Regions from separate parts of the Herminiimonas sp. Marseille-P9896 genome, predicted to be linked through region 3. Evidence: predicted binding sites of a transcription regulator. Region 3 holds the regulator's gene; each other region holds the start of a gene.
What was found. Region 3 encodes FNR, which switches genes on or off when oxygen is low (the NO sensors DNR and NnrR bind a similar motif). Its sites were predicted from a motif close to TTGATNNNNATCAA; they were not measured.
Positions count from the first base shown of each region.

Region 1: a site for FNR is predicted at 2,002-2,015, ahead of cydD (thiol reductant ABC exporter subunit CydD). Genes of this name have one in related genera too.
Region 2: a site for FNR is predicted at 2,473-2,486, ahead of oxc (oxalyl-CoA decarboxylase). Genes of this name have one in related genera too.

Region 1 covers NZ_CAJEVT010000002.1:688,948-693,234, forward strand. The annotation lists gene H7U06_RS08705 (LysR family transcriptional regulator) at 82-978, opposite strand; gene H7U06_RS08710 (SDR family oxidoreductase) at 1,094-1,834, shown strand; gene cydD (thiol reductant ABC exporter subunit CydD) at 2,230-3,906, shown strand; gene H7U06_RS08720 (amino acid ABC transporter ATP-binding/permease protein) at 3,903-4,287, shown strand, end outside.
Region 2 covers NZ_CAJEVT010000004.1:168,929-173,215, reverse strand. The annotation lists gene frc (formyl-CoA transferase) at 1-299, opposite strand, end outside; gene oxc (oxalyl-CoA decarboxylase) at 550-2,262, opposite strand; gene H7U06_RS15450 (Crp/Fnr family transcriptional regulator) at 2,549-3,157, shown strand; gene H7U06_RS15445 (cytidylate kinase family protein) at 3,214-4,047, opposite strand; gene H7U06_RS15440 (tripartite tricarboxylate transporter permease) at 4,278-4,287, opposite strand, start outside.
Region 3 covers NZ_CAJEVT010000002.1:985,102-989,388, forward strand. The annotation lists gene H7U06_RS10110 (OsmC domain/YcaO domain-containing protein) at 1-435, opposite strand, end outside; gene H7U06_RS10115 (arsenic resistance protein) at 619-1,575, shown strand; gene fdxA (ferredoxin FdxA) at 1,686-2,030, shown strand; gene fnr (fumarate/nitrate reduction transcriptional regulator Fnr) at 2,111-2,869, shown strand; gene H7U06_RS10130 (autotransporter domain-containing protein) at 2,901-3,311, opposite strand; gene H7U06_RS10135 (AraC family transcriptional regulator) at 3,704-4,108, opposite strand.

The DNA.
Region 1 (4,287 bases), 300 kb from region 3:
AATGAGCCGTATGTACATGATAGACCGCGTACTCTATTAACGCTCATTCCGACTCGGTCGGAATTGATCTGGCTCAAATTCTCATGCCTGGCCGGCGGCTTTGAATATGTCCTGCATCCATTCGGTAAATACGCGTATACGTGCTGATAACTGGCGGTTTTGTGGATAGAGCACCGAGAGTGGCATGCCGGGAGGTGGTGTATCAGGCAGGATCAGTTGCAGGCGACCGTCCTGTATTTCCTGTTCGATGTGGTAGCGCGGCATTTGCACGATGCCGATGCCGGCCAGCGCGCAACCGGTGTATACCTTGGTACCGGTCACCGAGATGGCGGTCGGCAGCACGATGGATTGCATGCGGCCATCCACCATGAATTCCAGCGGGAAGGGTTTGCCGCTGGCGCTGGAGATGTAGTTGACCGCTTTGTGTTGTGCCAGATCTTCTATGTTGCGCGGCTGGCCGTAGCGGGCCAGGTAAGCCGGACTGGCGCAGGTCACTTGTTGCAGCATGGCGATGCGACGTGCGATCAGCGATGAGTCCTGCGGTGTGCCGCCGCGCAGTACGCAATCTATGCCTTCGCGCACCAGGTCGACCAGGCGATCACTTTCATCCATATGCAGTTCTATACCCGGATAGCGGGCGAAGAAAGCGGGCAGCGTAGGCACCAGAAAGTGGGTGGCCACCGTACCCTGCACGCCGACGCGCAGCAAACCTTTGGGCGCAGTATTGCGGAAAGCGCCATCTGCTTCCTCGATATCGGTTAGCAGGCGTACGCAGCGCGTGTAATAGGCATCACCATCCAGCGTCGGAGTAACCAGTCGCGTCGTGCGGTTCAGCAGGCGGGAGCCCAGGCGTTCTTCCAGGCGCGTCATCGCATTGGTGACGGTGGCGCGTGGCAGCTGCAAGTCTTCGGCAGCCTTGGTGAAGCTGCGCCGCTCCATGATGCGCACGAAAATTTGCATTTCCTGGAATCTATCCATGATTTACGGCCTTATTGTTGGTAAATATCGAATAATGATGTCGATTTTAGCCGGATTATCTTTTGTTTGCTTTGTTGCACACTCTCGTCACTCCCACTCATTAAGGAAGAAGACCATGAGCAAGCAAGCAAAAAAAGTAGCCATCATTACCGGCGCATCACGTGGCATAGGTGCAGCAATTGCAGAACGCCTGGCTAACGATGGGTTTGCGGTTGTCATTAACTACGCCAGCAGTGCAGGCGAGGCCGATGCCCTGGTCGCCAAATTGCAGACCGCGCAACATGACGCGATAGCAGTGCAAGCAGACGTAGCCAATTCGGCAGATGTGCGCCGCCTGTTTGATGAAACCGAACAGAAGCTGGGCAAGGTCGATGTGCTGATCAATAACGCCGGGATTCTGCAGATGGCGGCCCTGGCCGATACCAGCGATGAATTGTTTGAGCGTACGCTCAGTATCAATGTACGCGGCACTTTCAATACCTTGCGCGAGGCGGCGACACGTCTGAACGATGGTGGTCGTGTGGTGAATTTTTCCAGCACGACGGTGGCGATGAGTTTGCCTAACTATTCGGTGTATACCGGCAGCAAGGCAGCGGTTGAAGTGTTGACACCTATCTTCGCGAAAGAAATGCGCGGTCGTAATATCACCGTCAACGCAGTGGCACCGGGACCGGTTGCGACTGATCTGTTCTTCAATGGCAAAACCGAAGCGCAGATACAGCAGCTCGCCAACATGCCGCCGCTGCAAAGACTGGGACAGCCGGATGACATCGCGGCGGCTGTGTCCTTTCTGGTAGGACCTGATGGTGGCTGGATTAATGGTCAGGTCTTGCGTGCGAATGGTGGCCTGGCATGAAGTTGTAATGGCCGTATCAGTGCTGCGGAGTTATTCACGACTTGCATCCGGCTTTAAAAATTCAGACAGTAGATCAGCATCGCTTCCTAACGGGAGCGATGCTTTTTTTATGTCTCTCATTCCGAAAATGAATATTTGTGAAATGAGTTCTAGTAAAGCACCTAAATTTGATGTGGCGCAAATGTCGGAATTTTCAGCGCGCGATAATGCTTGCCATGTTGTGACGCCGTCAACGGCTGTGCATGACCCAGAACTGATATGGCTAAACCATCCCCATCTGATCCTGTTTATGCAGGAAGGCCGGGCGTATGCTGTGTTCCACCCCATCGAATACGATGTAATGAAAGAAGTAGTGCCACACAAGAGTGTGGCAATGCGTAATAATGCAAAGCACTATGCATACCAAACCAGCCGCTTTCCAGCGATTGCGATCCGGTACAGGATTCGAGGTCGGAAGTTTGCTGCAAGTCTTTGCATCCTTGCTGTGGTTGCCACAAGCCGGTCTGTTGGCCTATGCACTGCAGCGATTGATGGATGGTGCTGGTATTGCCGCTGTCTATCTTCCCGCCGCCCTGATTTTTATCCTTGGTTTAATCCGTTCTGTTTGTGATGCCGCAGGTGTGCGTCGCATATTCAAAACCGCACGTGCTGAACTGTCCCTCATGCGTGAGCAAGTCGCTGCATCGCTCGCGGCACGTTCACCACTGGATGCCGCCAGGCCTGCATCCGGCCTGGCTGCCAGTGTGATGGCAGAGCAGGCGGAAGCTGTCATCCCTTATCTCACCCGTTATCGTCCGGCCCGCTTGCGCACCATGGTCGTGCCGCTCGCCATCCTGATCGTGGTCACTCCGTTGTCATGGATCGCGGCGCTGGTTCTGCTGGTCGCGGCACCGTTGATTCCTATTTTCATGGCGCTGGTCGGCTGGCGCGCCAAAGCCGCGAGCGAAGCGCAGATGGTGGAGATGGGTGGCATGAATGCCTTCCTGCTGGATCGCCTGCGCGGCCTGGCGACCTTGCGCACACTGGGTGCGATCGAAGCGACTGCCTTGCGTTTGCATGCGTCGGCACAGGCGTTGCGCATGCGTACGATGGCGGTGCTACGCATTGCCTTTCTGTCGTCAGCGGTGCTCGAATTGTTTGCCGCACTTGGTGTCGCCATGGTGGCGGTGTACATCGGTTTTCATTTGCTGGGACAACTCGAATACGGCGCCTGGGGCACGCGTCTGACCCTTGGTCAGGGGGTGTTTATCCTGTTGTTGTCACCCGCTTTCTTTGAACCTTTGCGTGAGTTGTCTGCTGTCTGGCACGACCGTGCAGCAGGTGAAGCTGCGCTGGATGCACTCGACAATTTAACTGCAGACGGTTTGCTATTGCCGGATGCAGGAACAGCTTCAAATACTGCAGCAGCGGCAGTGCGTGCTGCGCCGACAGTCCTTATTCAGCAGCTGTCCTTCGCGCATCAGGGTAGTGGCGCAGCAGTATTTGATTGCTTTGATTTACAGATCGCCGCCGGTGAGCACGTCGCCATCATGGCTGCCAGTGGTGGAGGCAAATCCAGTTTGCTGGCACTGATCGCTGGCCTGTTACCGCTACCGCACGGAAGCATCACCATCGATGGCGTGCACTTGTCTGCGTACAGTGCGGCCGGCCTGCGCAAACGCATGGCATGGATAGGACAGAAGCCACATATCTTCGCCGGTACGGTACATGCCAACGTGGCATTGCGTCGGGATGGAGTCAGCGCCGCAGATGTTGCTGCTGCATTGAAGTTTGCGGAACTTGAAGGTGTCGCACAGGCACGTCCCGGTATCGCACTGGGCGAGGGCGGTGGTGGTTTGTCTGGTGGTGAAGCAGTGCGACTGGCACTGGCGCGTGCCGCAGCCGATCCGCATGCTGGTTTATTGCTGGTCGATGAGCCGACTGCGCATCTGGATCAGGCTACGGCACAACAAGTGACCGAAGCCTTGCTGCAACTCGCACAGGGTAAAACCATGATAGTGGCGACACATGATCCGGTACTGGCTGCCCGCATGGATCGCGTGATCCTGCTGCAGGCGGAGGAGCAGGCATGACGATCTGGCGTGATCTTGCTCCGGTGCTGCGTTTGTTTGCTGACGCCGGTCGCAATAAATTGTTATTGGGGGCGCTGCTGGCTGCGACCACCGTATTGTCCGGCATGGCTTTGCTGGGTTTGTCGGGCTGGTTTATTACAGCGACTGCGATTGCCGGTTTGAATACGACACTCGCATTTACCTTTGATGTCTTCATGCCATCCGCAGGTATACGGTTGTTGGCACTAGGGCGTACTGCTGCACGCTATGGTGAACGACTGGTGACGCATGATGCGACGCTGGAAGTGCTGGCGAGTTTGCGTGTGCGTCTGTTTCGCGCCTGGGCGCGGCCACAGGCAGCGCGTCGTTTGCTGGCGCGACCAGCGCAATTGCTGTTCCGCC
Region 2 (4,287 bases), on a different contig from region 3:
CCAAAGTTCTCAACCATAACGTCGGATTCTTTGATCAGCTTTTCCAAAACTTCTTTACCTTCTTGAGTTTTGGTATCCAGTGTCAGCGAACGCTTGTTGCTGTTCAGCATTGTGAAGTACAGAGCGTCTTTACCTGGGATGTCGCGCAATTGCGAACGGGTAACGTCGCCCGAACCTGGACGCTCTACTTTGATAACGTCAGCACCGAACCAAGCCAACAGCTGTGTACATGCAGGACCAGCTTGTACGTGGGTGAAATCGATGATCTTAACGCCTGCTAATGGTAATGTTTGACTCATGATTGGTAGATTTCCTTATCAATCGTTTAACTTGATTCCTGAAATTTGAATACTTCAGGAAGTGAAAAACCACTCAGAGAGCTCTGAGTGGAATCGCGCCATTTACATGGCTTTAATCCAATACTACTTGGAGTTCTTTAACGTTCTAGTCTAGTGCGGTGGCACAAGCAGTGTCAAGTGCATGGCACGGTCACCCTACTCTGACCGTGCCACACAAAGCCATGACTTGCGCCTTGGCTCTATCCCAGTATTACTTCTTTTTACCGATCGTGCTGACGATGTTCAGGTTACCGATACGGCCGGATTCAACACCAGCTGCTGGATCGATGATCGCGTCGATGATGGTTGGCTTGCCCGATTTCAGGGAAGCTTCCAGTGCTTTTGCCAACGCTTCTGGAGTTTCAGCACGAACACCTTCACCGCCCAGAGCGATACTGAATTGGTCGTACTTGGTTTTCGGATTGAAAATCATGCACGATACTTGGTGTTCTGGGTTCGCTTCGTCACCGCGGTAGATACCGCCGTTGTTCATGATGATGACGGTTACTGGCAGGTTGTAACGTGTGATTGTTTCGTATTCCATTGCGCTGAAACCGAATGCGCTGTCGCCGCAAATTGCAACGACTGGTTTGCCGGTTTCTACTGCAGCTGCAACAGCCGAACCCATACCGATACCCATTACGCCCCATGTACCTGTATCTACACGTTTGCGTGGCAGGTATTGGTCGATGACCATACGTGCGTTGTCGAGGGTGTTTGCACCTTCGTTAACCAGGGTGATGTCTGGGTAGTTTTTCAACACGTCACGGATTGCGCCGAGCGAGTTGAAGTAGTTCATGACTGGAGTAGCTGTGGTCAGTTTGGTAGCCAGTTTAGCTTTGGTGCCGTTAGCACGTTCAGCAATAGCGCTCATCCATTCTGTTGGCTTAGCAGCACCTTTCAGGCCAGCGCGCAATGCGTTGACGCAAGACTCGATGTCACCGATCAATGGTGCAGCGATAGGTACGTTGCTGTCGATTTCGTTAGCTTGGATATCGATTTGTACGAATTTCTTCGCGCCGCCCCATGTTTTGCCTTTGCCGTGTGCCAGCAACCAGTTCAGACGTGCACCGATCAGGATAACAACGTCGGACTCTTGCAAGACCATCGAACGAGCAGCAGCTGCGCATTGTGGGTGAGTATCGGATACCAGACCTTTTGCCATCGACATAGGTGTGAATGGGATACCGGTTTCTTCGATCAGTGCTTTGATGTCTGCGTCGCATTGAGCGTAAGCAGCACCTTTGCCGAGCAAGATCAATGGCTTTTTAGCGCCTTTGATCAGGTCAACAGCGCGCGAAACAGCCGATGGTGCTGGCAGTTGTGCTGGAGCTGGATCAACTGGAACGAACAACGATTTTTGGCCTTCTTCAGCGCTCATGGTGGTGCTGAACAGACGTGCTGGGATGTCCAGATATACGCCGCCTGGACGACCCGACAATGCGGTACGGATTGCGCGAACAACTGCAACGCCGATGTCTTCAGTACGGTTGATACGGAACGAAGCTTTGCAATGTGGACGAGCGATGTTCAACTGATCCATTTCTTCGTAGTCGCCTTGTTGCAGGTCGACGATTTCACGTTCCGAAGAACCGGAAATCAGAATCATTGGGAAGCAGTTGGTGGTCGCGTTAGCCAGTGCGGTCAAACCGTTCAGGAAGCCAGGTGCGGAAACAGTCACGCAAACGCCTGGTTTTTTGGTCAAGTAGCCGGCTACCGAAGCTGCGTAACCTGCATTTTGCTCGTTACGGAAGCTGAAGAACTTGTTACCACGGGCTTGCCACATACGACCGATTTCGGTAACTGGGATGCCGAGCAGACCATAGATGTTGGTGATGCCGTTCATTTCCAGCGCTTCCATCAGCAGATGGAAGCCGTCTGTCAGCTCTACGCCTTCTGCTACTTCTTGAATGTCGTTTTTCATAATGAAATGTTCTCTTCGTTAATTTCAATAAAGGTTGAGCAGTCTTGCTCAATACCGTGGTTGCCGTGCTCTTGCTGCGGCTGTTGCTACACTTGTAAGGCACCTCTAAAAACCAGACCGGTTGGTTTTTAGAGATACCCTTCAGTCAACGCTTTTATGCATAGACCATCCAAGTGGGCGTATCATATCGATCTGCCTGCGCTTCGATCATTGACCCCGGTCAATTTTCATCGCATGATATCGACCCCGCCCACCCTTCTGTCTTTTATATCTATATATCTTGTAAATGCCGACCGTAGATAACCACCCAGAACGAAATGTCATTCGCGTTCAGCTCAAGCAAAATCTTGTCTTAAAAGACATGACTGAGAGCGAATGGGCGGAGCTGGAACCGCATTTGCTCGTCGTAGATTGCCCTAAAGGCGACTTCCTGCTGCATCAGGGCGTACATGAAATGGAGCAATATTTCATTCTTGACGGTATCCTGAAGCGCGTAGTTACTAATCAGCAAGCAAAGGAAATGATTTTGCGTTTTGCTGATGAACGTAGCATGGAGACTAGTTATGCGGCGTGGCGACTGAAAACCCCGACTCCTTACAGCATTATCTGTGTGACAAAAGCGCGTGTAGTGAAGTTGCCTTTACTGCAATGGATCGCTTTCATCGACAAGCATGAGCACATTAAGCAAGCCTTCGAGCATGACGTCATGCACCTGATGAGCGAGATCATGGCTCACACCATCACCTTGCACTTGCTCGACGCTCCTGGCCGCGTACAACGCTTCGTACGCAAGCATCCGGAACTGTTTGACCGTATTCCGAAGAAAGAGTTGGCGTCTTACCTGAATCTTTCGCCAGAAACACTGAGCCGACTGAAGCATCAAGGCAAAATCTGACCTCATCTTGCAATGAGGCCAGAGCTGCAGTCACTCTATACTAGAAAACCGTAAAATCAATACTTACCGGAAGAATAGAGTTTAGAGTTGGCCATCAAGCGCAACTGGTTATCAACACTCTTCACTCCTGACACCCCGGCAGCAACTTTCTCCGCCGCAACGTGTTCATCTGCATGCAGCACGATGCCACTTAGCACCACACGTCCCGCATCTGCTTCTATCGTCACCCTGACATCGCTGGTTGTCGGCGAACTGCGCAATGCAGCACGGACATGCGCTTCCAGCGTCATGTTTTGCAGCGCTGTCTGCGATGCCTTGGTTTCCTTGAATTCAGGACGCCCGGCCAGATTCAAAATCTGCGCAACGCAACTATCGATAGACAAGCGATCCGTATTCAACACCAGATCATACAGCACAGGATCACCCCAAGTAACGCCGAATTGTTGATGCATGCGCGCAGCATGGGCGGCGTCGCTACGACGAATTTCTGCTTCGGCAAAATCAGCATCATCCGTTTCCAGATGCCCCATCAGCCACTCAACACGATTTTTCATTGAGCGCGTAATCCGCACCGTCACCACATGCGGTACCGAACGCAACAGGCAGGTCGCACCCCAACCGCGCAACACTACATTCCCTTTGTTGGCCAGCTCGAACACTTCTTCCGCGGTATAGATCGCCATGCCCTCGTCATCCGCCGTCAGGCGATCGACAAAGCCGGCTTTACCTTCGCGCAAGCGACGTATCACGCTCTTGCTCATGTCCAATTTCTCGGCCAGATGCTCTATCACCTCATGTCGCATCACCGTCAGGTTTTGTGTCTGAGCAAGATGCATGGCGACATCTTTGGCGAGGGAACCCATCTCTTGCGTCATTGCGATTACTGGCATAGCTATCTCCTTGGTTATGGAATACATGCACGGCAAATCAATCAACACTACCTTTAAGTCCGACTACCCTGCTCTGCGGGTAACCATACCACCAAAATTCGAGCCCAAAAACACCGATGCCCCACGCGGCTATTCACCGCGTGGGGCATTCAAGATCAGATCAGTACTGTAGCCTGATCATACGACATCCCGTTGTGCAGGACATCGGATCAAAAACATGAGCAGGTTTATCAATCTACT
Region 3 (4,287 bases):
AGTTGGTGCCAGGGTCAGCAGTGCCTGTGCATCAGCGTCCAGGTTGTCGACTTCTTCAATCACGAAATCCGGGCCGGCCTGCACGACTTTCTTCACTGTGCAGCGCTCGATCGAACGCAAGATGCCGCGCCTGTCTACATCCGGCAGGTCGGCTGGCAGTTCAACCTGGATCTTGAAGATTTGTTTGTAGCGATCTTCCGGGTCAACGATATTGTTTTGCGACAGGCGGATGTTTTCGGTCGGGATGTTGCGCGTATTGCAGTACAGCTTCACGAAATAAGCCGCACACAAGGCTGACGACGCAAGGAAGTAATCGAATGGGCCAGGCGCGGAACCGTCGCCTTTGTAACGTATAGGCTGATCGGCGATCACCGTGAAATCATCGAACTTGGCTTCCAGGCGAAGCTTGTCGAGAAAGTTGACCTTAATTTCCATGGGGGAATTCCAAAAATGATGCTTGATTTGAAGCGCTAGGCGCGCTGGCGGCGACACTTTAACACGAGCAGTCATACCAGACAGCTAGGCATGTCCTGCCGGCCTCATGCAAATCCGACATTGCACAGAATGACTATCCCGTTGAAAATTGCCATTCTTTAAAGATAGATAGCACGAATGAATATCGAAAATATAAGATCGCAGCTCGAAGAAAAGCAGGTCGCGATCTACTTTGCGGCAGTAGTGATCGCCGCCATTACCGCATTGCTGATACCTGGCACCACCGCGGCCGAGAGTGCGATTAATCCTGCGCTGGCATTCATGCTGTTTGTCACCTTCCTGCAAGTGCCGCTGGTCAAACTGGGCCAGGCCCTTAAACAATTGCGCTTTATGGCTGCACTGCTAATCGCCAACTTTATTGTTATTCCTCTACTGGTTTTCGCGCTGGTGGGATTCTTTCTTGAAGATACTATGCTGCGCCTGGGCGTGATGCTGGTCTTGCTGGCTCCGTGCATAGATTACGTCGTCACCTTCGCGCACCTCGGCCGTGCCGATGCCAGACTCTTGCTCGCAGCCACACCGATACTGCTCATCGCGCAGATGCTGATGCTGCCGCTCTACCTGCGCCTGATGCTGGGCGCAGAAGTCGCCAACTATATAGAAGTGGCTCCCTTCATCCATGCCTTTACCTGGCTGATCGCAGTACCGCTGTTCCTGGCCGCGATCATGCAGTTGTTCGCCAAACGCAGTGCGACCGGCACCAGCATCAGCAACTACCTCGGCCTGGCTCCGGTTCCGGCCACTGCACTGGTACTCATCATCGTCATCATCTCGGTGCTACCGCAACTGGGTACGGCACTGACATCGGTACAACAAGTGCTGCCGCTGTATGTCGCTTATGCGGTACTGGCTCCGCTTTGCGGCTGGTGGATCGCCCGCAAGGCCAGGCTGGAAGCAGCATCCTCCCGCGCGATAGCCTTTAGCTCGGCGACACGCAATTCACTGGTGATACTGCCGCTTGCACTGGCCATTCCCGGTGCGATACCAGTCCTGCCGGCCATCATCGTGGCGCAAACGCTAGTGGAATTAATCAGTGAACTCGTTTATGTCCGTGTCATCGCCAGATGGGGACAAAAATAAAACTGACGCTATAAAACCTGCTCAATTACCACTCCAATTTCCCGCTTCGGGGGCAAATCTGCCATGACCGTTTACAATGTCGTATCTGAGCGTAGAAATGAAAGCAGGAAATGCCGTTTGTCGTCACCGAAGCATGTATTCAATGTAAATACACCGATTGTGTGGTCGTTTGCCCGATGGACTGCTTTTTTGAAGGTCCCAACTTCCTGGCCATCAATCCGGATGAATGCATAGATTGCTCGGTGTGCGTACCGGAATGCCCGGTGAATGCCATCATAGGGGCGACTGAGGTGTCACCGGAACAGCAGCATTTCGTCGCCCTGAATCGTGAACTGTCGCAGCATCCGGACTGGAAGCGCATCAGCAAGCAAAAGGAACCTATGCCCGAGCATGACAAATGGGCGCAGGTCAAAGACAAGTTGCCCTTGCTGCTGATTGATGACAAGATCACATGAAGTAACAGCCGTCCTGATAAACCAATTACCGCCTTGCTTCGCATCGCGGTCCACATGAGTAAAGAATACGAGCCAGGAATATGAGCCAGCCTTCCCCATCCAGCACTGATCCCGCCTTGACCGTCAACGCGCTGCGCGCCAGTTGCTCCACCTGCAGCATGCATCAGTTGTGCCTGCCGATGGGACTGGGTGAAAACGATATGGACAGGCTGGACAAGATCATCGGTCGCCGCCGCAAGGTGGCGCGTGATGATTATCTGTACCGGATGGGCGATGCCTTTACCAATCTGTATGCGGTACGCGTCGGGCATTTCAAAACCTGTCAGATCAATGCCGGCGGCGAACAGCAAATTACCGGTTTCCAGATGACAGGTGAATTGCTCGGCATGGATGCGATCAGCACCGATCGCCACCACTGCAATGCAGTCGCACTCGAAGATAGCGAAGTCTGCGAAATTCCATTCCCGCGCCTGGAAGAATTGTTCAGCACCATGCCGACGCTGCTGCGTCATTTCCACCGCATGATGAGCCAGGAAATCACGCGTGAACAAAGCGTCATGCTCTTGCTGGGCAATATGCGCGCCGAGCAGCGCTTCGCTGCTTTCCTGGTCAACCTCGCCTCGCGTTACACCACACGTGGCTACTCATCGACCAACTTCCAGTTGCGCATGTCGCGTGAAGACATAGGCAACTACCTCGGCCTCACCATAGAAAGCATCAGCCGCCTGCTCTCCAAGTTCAAGAAACAGGGACTGCTGAAAGTCAACAACCGTGAAATCGAATTGCTCGACCTCACGCTGTTGAAGGCGATGGCAGCCGGCACCGAAACCTGCAGCTAAACCGGCAGGTACGCGAACAGCTTCCCCCTGCTCAAAACTTCACCAGTAAATTGGCTTTGACTGAATGCTGCTTCGCATCCAGGCCAAGCTGGCCTTGATAGGCAAAGGTGAGCGTGCTCGATGACGACAAACGCAAGTCAAGACTGGTTTCGACCAGCGCGCTATTTTTGACGATAGGCACGCCTGCCACCGTGAAAACATTACCCGCCGAAAACGCCTGCGTCGATAATGGTGCGCTATCGCCAAACGCATGACGCCAGCCCAACGCGCCGCGCACGGTCGCGCTTTTACCACCCAAGGCGAGCTGATTGGCAGCACGCAAACCAACGGTGGTGAAACTCGCACTGGTGTTCTGGCTCTCGGCATCCAATGCCGCCGCCCCCAAAGTCGCAAAGAAATATAAAGGTCGTGACCAGGATAGATACGCAGACTTTACATTCATGATTTTTTAAAAGACCAAAGGACTGCCCCGCACATTTATTGCTAAACGTACGGAACCGGACACCGACCAGGCGGCATCTCTTGTTTGCTAGGCTTGAATTAAAATATGCAGTTCTGGATCAACACTATCCAGTGTTGAAGACCGACCTAAGCAACTACTCATCGTTGTTCGTCAGGCGAACCAGTCGGCTAATGCATCCTGATTTCTGAATGATGCGGGGATATATACGGCAAGGGGTTGGTGCTAAGCATAGGGTAAAGCAAGAGCCTGGATGAAAGCCCATTGTGCGCAATCCCATACGGCAATGATTGCACTATCGTTCTAACTTGCACGATCATCCAATTATTTTTTCATGTGCATTGCGCACGGCTCGACGTATCTATTCCATACATTTATTGCGCAGAATATTGCTGCGACAGGGCCTCACGTCGATAGTGTCCGGGTGATACGCCGACATAACGCTTGAAGAAACGCGTCAGGTGTGACTGATCGGAATAGCCACAGGCAAACGCAATGTCCAGCAACGTGAACTGAGGATCACACATCAGCTCCTTGGCTTTTTCTATGCGCAAAAATTGCAGATACTGATTCGGCGTCATGTTTGCCGTCATCGTGAAGCGTTCGAAGAAGCTGGTGCGTCCCATTCCTATCAGCGCCGCCAGTCCGGCGACCTGCATACGGCCATTCAGATGCGCTGCAAGATAAGCACACACCTTATCCATTTGCGCATTGGACAGGGGCACGCGCTTGTGCACTGGAACAGCAGTGGCACAGACGTACTGCGCAGAGACAGTCATCTTTTCCTGAGACTCAATTTGTTCACTGACAAAGAAATTCATATACAAACCTCACCATAATTTGCACACCAAAAATCGCGTGTTGAATGTGTTCCAGACTCCTTAGAACAATCATTCGTTTTTTGATATGGGAGTACTGTAATGGAGAGAAGGCCCGCAATTTCATCGCGCCCCGAGCT